3 regions of the Clostridium sp. 'deep sea' genome follow, and region 2 is predicted to be linked to each of the others. Evidence: riboswitches for the same ligand, from Rfam matches in the RefSeq annotation. Region 2 holds a riboswitch; each other region holds the start of a gene.

Region 1 (2,275 bases), 340 kb from region 2:
CATTGAAAAGCCCATAGTATCATCTTCAAGTGGTAAGTTATATTTACAAGAAGAGGATGATGTTATTTTTGATAAAAATCTTTCACAAGATGAACAAAAAGAACTTATTGGAATGAATTATTTCTGTAGGGATGCAGGTAGAAAATTGATAGCAACAATGGAGGAATCTGCGTTGGTTGTGTCAGCGATGGTTCCTCAAAAAAAATATCCAGGCAGCTATAGTGCTTTACCCTTGTTATATATTATGACATATGATAAAGAAGATATTTCTTCTAATGATGACTATGTATTTATCTATGGAAATCTATATACATTTAATGAACTTGAAGATTTAAAAGTATATGAAGACAAATTATCCATCTGTTATGACATAAGTTCGTTAATTTACACTGACTTAGATGAGTATATTGAGTCATATGTGCAAGCAACACCTACAGCTAGTTATAACGACGAGATTGATGAAACAGTAAAAAATATTTATAATTATTTTAAAGATAACATGAGTAATTTATTTAAATACCATGAGAGTAATTAGTTAATTAAAATTAGTGTGGCTTATGCTGCACTATTTTTTTATTTACGTATAGGGTAAAAAGTAATAATACTATTATCGAATATGTTAAATTATTATGATTTGTAGTTAAAAATTACCAAAAAAGTACATGATAGTACTTGAATATTGAGAGTAATTGCCATATACTAACTTTGGCATAGAAAAGGTGCTCGTAATTGAGGTAATAGGGAAAATAGTGTAAATCTATTGCAGCCCCCGCTACTGTAAGCAGCAATGAAATCTTGTAACCACTGGAGTAATCTGGGAAGGAAAGAGAGTAAATTAAGCTGTAAGTCAGGAAACCTGCCTTTTCTTATTTCAATAAAAACTTCGGTGGGAGGTTCATTTATTAACGGTGTTATTAAATGTACACGTTTTTACTCTTGCCTCTTGGGCAGGAGTTTTTTTATTTCCTCAAAACAAATTTAAGGAGAGAAAAATGAAAAGAAAACTCTTAATAGTAATGATTATTGCTCTTATTTCTTGTATGGCATTGGCGGGTTGTAATAAAGTAGCCCATGAAAAAGGAGCTAGTGTACCAGAGCACAACAATACTAGAACAATCACTGATTTATCAGGGCAAGAAGTAGTATTGCCTGCTGCCAGTGAACTTAATAAAGTTATTATAATAGCTCCACCATTGTTAGCAACGTATGCAAATGTTGTTAAAGATACCGAAAAACTCGTTGGTGTACATCCCCGCTGTATAAGCGATGCAAATCAAGAACTGCTAAAACTTGTTGTTCCTAATTATAAATCAATAAATACAAGTTTTTTAAAGGGCTTTACTTCAAATGCAGAAGAGATATTAAAAATGGCTCCAGATGTAATACTTGTTTATGGGGATTTTCAGAAAAAAGGCTTAGAAAATATTGATATTCCGATAGTAGACTTTTTTATAAAAAATCCCAAAAATGAGGATTGGTCAGTTCAAATAGATAGCCTAATGAGAGAAGTTTTTGAAATTACAGAGCAAAATACATTACAAAAAGAATGGGATAAGGCAAATGAAATAGTTAATGAGGCCTTAAAAAATATCAAAGATGAAGATAAAAAATTAGCAATAATGGTACGAAGCAATAGTGAAGAAATGTTTACTGTAAGAGGTGGAAACTATTATGGTGACGATTGGCTAGTAAAAACAGGTCTTATAAACGCTGCCAAAGATTTAAAAGAAGATGGTGCTCAAATTTCTATGGAGCAATTATATGAATGGAATCCAGAGGTAGTTTATGATTTTCTTGGTGCTGATGCAGATAAGTATTTAGCAAACGAAATCAAAGGACAAGATTGGGATAGTGTAAAAGCATATGAAAATAAGCAAATATACCATATGCCAGAAGGAATGTTTAATTGGGGATCTCCTAATGTTGATTCACCACTCACTTTAATATGGATGACTATGAAGAACTATCCTGATTTGATTGAAGAAGAGTTTTTTAATAATTATATGAAACAGTATTATAAAAGGCAGTACAATATTGATTTAACAGATGAGTTGATGAAGTCAATACTTAATCCTCAAAAATAGCAATAAATACTAAAAGTATATCTATAGTAAGATGTAAAAACCTATATAAACAGGCAGGTAAATGTATTGCTGCTTCCCTGCTTGTTTATAAAATATTATTTGAATAGATAATTAATTTATCTTTACTATTAATAATTGATATAAATATATATATATTTTAAAGATTAAATAAGGAGATATGATATTGAAAA
Region 2 (2,275 bases):
GTATTATTAATTACTACTGCCACCTACCTCCCACCGAAGTAGTTGATTAACTTGATATAAGGCAGGTCTCCTGGCTCACAATCACTCTACTCTCTTGCCTTCCCATTTAGTTAAAATAGTGGCTTAATTAAGATTTCGTCATGTTTACAGTAACGGGGGCTGCAACGGTTTTTCACCGTTTTCCCTCTTAGCCTTTGTTTTACCAACAAAGGAACCTTAAATCGCTATTCAATTTTTAATTATAAAATTAATTAATAATTTATTACATCATATTCATTAAAATTATGTTATTAAACAAATAAAATTAATCTTTTTTTATATAATTCTGAATTCATTCTATAGACTTTCTTATTATTAGTCAAGAAGAGCTTGTAAAATGTTATTTTCTACGAATAGTTAGTATATTTTCAATGAACAAAGGCATTAACTAAGTTATTTCCTTTTTTATTGTCCCTGTTTTAAATGTTTCACAAATATGTCTCTAATCTCTGGTATCTCTCCAAGTCCAGTTAAATTTACTTCAACTAAGTAACCTTGACTCTCTAATAATGATTTCCATGAATCTGGCTCTTCACTTGCCATATCATTTTGGGCATGATCACCAGCTACAATCATAAAAGGCATTAGATGTATTTTAGAGATATCTTTACATTTAATAGTAAGCATTAAATCCTCTATTTCAGGGTGCCCTTCTACTGTTCCAACATAAATATTTTCTTGAGCCAACTCTCTAAAGGCATCTTCTAAATTTAAATAGGATTCGTTTGCAGCATGCTCTGTACCATGTCCCATTAAAAATAAAGCCTCATTATCCTTAAGTTGAGGTATGTATTTTAAAACTGCTTTTGCGGAAGATATATAATCTTCATGAGAAGACAACAAAGGTTTACCAAAAGAAAACATACTAAATTTATTACTAAATTCTTTTATTTCTGCTAAAGTTTTATCATATTCAAAACCATTTATTACATGCGTGCTTTGGCACATTACTTCTTCATAGTTTTTTTGCAATATTTTTTCTAGTGCTTCTGTTGGTGTATTAACAATTATGTTATCTCTATCCTTAAGTTTTTTTATTACCTTTCGTGATGTAAATGCTCTAAATACATCATATCCCTCAAATTTATTTGCAAAGTTCTGTTCTATTGCCAAAATAGTTTTTTCTCTTGTTTCTTGATATGTTGTGCCAAAACTTATTACCAATAAAGCTTTTTTACCCATAGTTACCCTCCTATTTTTTTAAAACAAAAAAAACACCAAAAATTGGTGTGATTTTTAAATAAAATAAAACTATATCACCAACTTCCCTCCGAAGTAGCTTGTCACGGTAAAAGGCAGGTCTCCTGGCTCACAATCTCTCTACTCTCTTGCCTTCCCATTTTTTAAATAGTGGCTATTTAAGATTTCGTCATGTTTACAGTAGCGGGGGCTGCAACGGCTTTTACCGTTTTCCCTCTTAGCTTTTATATAAAAAATATAAAAGAACCTTAAACTGTTTATTAAGTTGTTTTTAATTTTAATACCGGTGTTATATTTAGTCAAGCCAATTAAGGTAAATAGCTAGCTTTTTTATCAGCTACTGAGCAAATATCATGATTTGCTTTGCCACCTACCGCCTCAATCAACTCAACATATTGATTATAAGAATCTACTTCAGCTACCATTCTGGCTAATTCTATTTTTTCATAATGTTTTATTAAAAGATTGACAATTTCAATGTCTTTTTGGCTTTCTGAAAACATTTTTTTTAGTTCAAAGATTACCTTCTCCTTTGGAAACCTTTTTCGATACATTCTATCTTCTCTTAATGCACTAAACACATCTGCAATAGTAAGGATTCTACACTGTATTGGTAAATATTGAGCATAAATATTAAACGGATAACCTTTACCGTCTGGCTTTTCATGGTGGTAAGCTGCCCAATCTCGCACATCTTTTAATCCTTTAATTTTCTCTAAAACTCTGTATGTATCATATGGGTGTTTTTTTATGTAACTAAACTCAACTTGACTCAACTTTGAGGCTTTGTAAAGTATTTCATCTGGCACTCCTAGCTTGCCAATGTCATGAACATAACCAGCTATTTTCAGTTTATCACATTCCTCATCGGGTAAACCACATAAAACACCTAAATAATATGAGGTTATTGCTACCCCATAAGAATGATTTATGGTATTTGGACTTTTAAAGTCGATCATATAGGCTATGATTATAGCAAATGAACATATTTCTTTATAGGTTAACATAGTATCAAACTCTTTAATTTTCTTTAACC
Region 3 (2,275 bases), 1.5 Mb from region 2:
TGGGCGGATGTTGAGACCTATTTAAATAAAATAAAAGAACACAATAATAGCTTTAAGCTTTTATACGAGCACTGGTCAAATGCAGTTAATGCCAAACAACTACAAGAATGTTACGACTGGATAGAGGGTATTTTAAGCTAGAACATGTGTTACTAATACAATTAAATTACTTATCATTATAAAATAAATTATCATTAATACAACATGGAATGACTCCAGATTATAGTGCTGAGGCGTAAGAACTTTTATTAAGCAATAACATCTTCATTTTCCTTTGTGTTCTTGTATAATAAAAGAGTGGTTAAATGTAATGTAGGATTTTTAAACCTTCTATTAAATAAAACCAGCGTAGCGAATTATTATTAATAATTTAGCGAGAGGTAATAACATGAACATAAACCAATATATTAATAGCTTGCATGGAAAAAGCCCCAGTGTTTTAGCTGAGATAGAGCAAAATAATGTAACAGGCAAGATAATTTACCCAACTTTAGGAGCAGAAGCAGGTAGATTTTTATACTGCTATATCTTAGCCCATAAACCAAAACAAATTTTAGAGTTAGGTACAGGCTGTGGTTATGCCACAATCTATATGGCCTTAGCAGCTAAAACATATGGTGGTAAAATAATCTCTATTGAAAATAATTCAAACGTACTGGCTGTTGCTAAAAAAAATGTTAGTAAAGCAAAATGTGAAGATAACGTTACTTTATGTTTAGCTAATGCAGAGCAATATGTGCAAACGTGTGAACTAAAATTCGATTTAATACTTCAAGATACCTATCCACAGCTGTATAGCAAGATGCTTAGTAACTGTATTAATATTTTAAACAAAGGCAAAGCCTTAATAACCCATGATGCTTTAGTAGAAATACTAAATGCTCCACCACAATTAGCTAATGATATGAGTGAGTTTAATACCTTATTAACTAAACAACAAAACTTAAGCTCAGCCTTATTGCCTATGAATGATGGGTTATGGTTATCTATAAAAAAATAAGCCTTGAATTTTTTATAAACTAAGCTATAATTAGTGGTGAAAATTGAATATTAGCATGTTTAGGTGCCTTAGTATTTTAAGGAGAATAGGGAATCAGGTGCAAAACCTGAGCGGACCCGCCACTGTAAGCAGCATAAGCTGTAAGTCAGGAGACCTGCCTATCCATAGTTGCTAGTTACCTTCGGGGAATGAGGTGATGCATTGATAAAGTATGTATTTTATTTCCTCTGATAATTCAGGGGTTTTTTTGTGTTTGAATTAGGAGAGGAGATAAAGAAATGAAAACAAAGAGATTAGTAAGAATGGCACTGTTAATTGCTATGTCTTATATCGGGGCGTATATCAAACCCTTTTCTGGACTAGTTGCTACTGCAGCTTTTGACTCAATGCCTGGATTTTTTGCTGCTGCCTGGATTTCACCCCTTGATGGCTGTATTGTGGGTGCAATAGGACATCTATTTACGGCAATGTTACAAGGCTTTTATTTAACTATACCAGTTCACTTAGTGTTAGCTGTTGAAATGGGTTTAATATGTTATGTGTTTGGGTTTATTTGGAGAAAATCTAAAATTGCAGCTATTATTCTTGCTTCTTTACTAAATGGCGTAGCCTCGCCTTTAAGCTTGGTAGTTTTTCCCCATTTAAGCCTTAAAGTATTGTGGGCTATGGTTCCTGTATTAGTATTTGCATCAGTGGCAAATATAGTGGCTGCAGCTGGTTTAACCCTAGCAATGCCTAAAAAAATAAAGAAGATATAACTGTGAAGTATCGAGACGCATTAGTTACAGAATCAAGTAGTAAAACTTTAATAATAACTGCCGATAATAGTGTATCTATTGGTAACAAAGAACATGACTATATTAAAGTTGACCCCAAATTAGTGGGTGCCTTAACAGCTAGAGTTGCTTTACTAGAGGCGGTATGTTTAAATGCTCAGCCAATAGCTGTATCCTGTACTTTATCTTTTCCTTTTGATAGTGCAGATGCGCAAAATATAATGACTGGTATTAAGAGCGAAATGTTAAACTATAGCTTAACAGAACAACAGCTTACAGGAAGCTGTGAAAGCAATTTTCCTGCAACTGTAACAGCAATTGGTATCACTGTAATTAGCGAGCTGTTAAATGAACCCTTAATAAATAAAACAAAGTTAAATGACAAGATTTTTGTAATAGGAAAACCCTTAGTAGGTCCAGAGGTAGTACAGCATAAAAGCCTCTTACCTACTGTAAACACCATAAAGAAATTACAAAGTTTAAAAAATATCCATGAAAT

What was found. A riboswitch is a leader RNA that binds a small molecule or an ion and turns the genes downstream of it on or off. The one in region 2 is predicted to bind cobalamin.
Region 1: it holds a riboswitch for cobalamin, as region 2 does, so the genes downstream of both, IMX26_RS06410 (ABC transporter substrate-binding protein) here and IMX26_RS08005 (sirohydrochlorin cobaltochelatase) in region 2, are expected to answer to the same signal.
Region 3: it holds a riboswitch for cobalamin, as region 2 does, so the genes downstream of both, IMX26_RS14865 (ECF transporter S component) here and IMX26_RS08005 (sirohydrochlorin cobaltochelatase) in region 2, are expected to answer to the same signal.

The regions. Positions count from the first base shown of each region.
Region 1 covers NZ_CP063353.1:1,367,139-1,369,413, reverse strand. The annotation lists gene IMX26_RS06415 (hypothetical protein) at 1-535, shown strand, start outside; cobalamin riboswitch at 701-879, shown strand; gene IMX26_RS06410 (ABC transporter substrate-binding protein) at 993-2,084, shown strand; gene IMX26_RS06405 (class I SAM-dependent methyltransferase) at 2,269-2,275, shown strand, end outside.
Region 2 covers NZ_CP063353.1:1,703,509-1,705,783, forward strand. The annotation lists cobalamin riboswitch at 43-234, opposite strand; gene IMX26_RS08005 (sirohydrochlorin cobaltochelatase) at 445-1,221, opposite strand; cobalamin riboswitch at 1,316-1,505, opposite strand; gene IMX26_RS08010 (HD domain-containing phosphohydrolase) at 1,548-2,275, opposite strand, start outside.
Region 3 covers NZ_CP063353.1:3,189,872-3,192,146, forward strand. The annotation lists gene IMX26_RS14855 (sugar phosphate isomerase/epimerase) at 1-141, shown strand, start outside; gene IMX26_RS14860 (methyltransferase domain-containing protein) at 389-1,000, shown strand; cobalamin riboswitch at 1,045-1,177, shown strand; gene IMX26_RS14865 (ECF transporter S component) at 1,279-1,758, shown strand; gene IMX26_RS14870 (AIR synthase related protein) at 1,761-2,275, shown strand, end outside.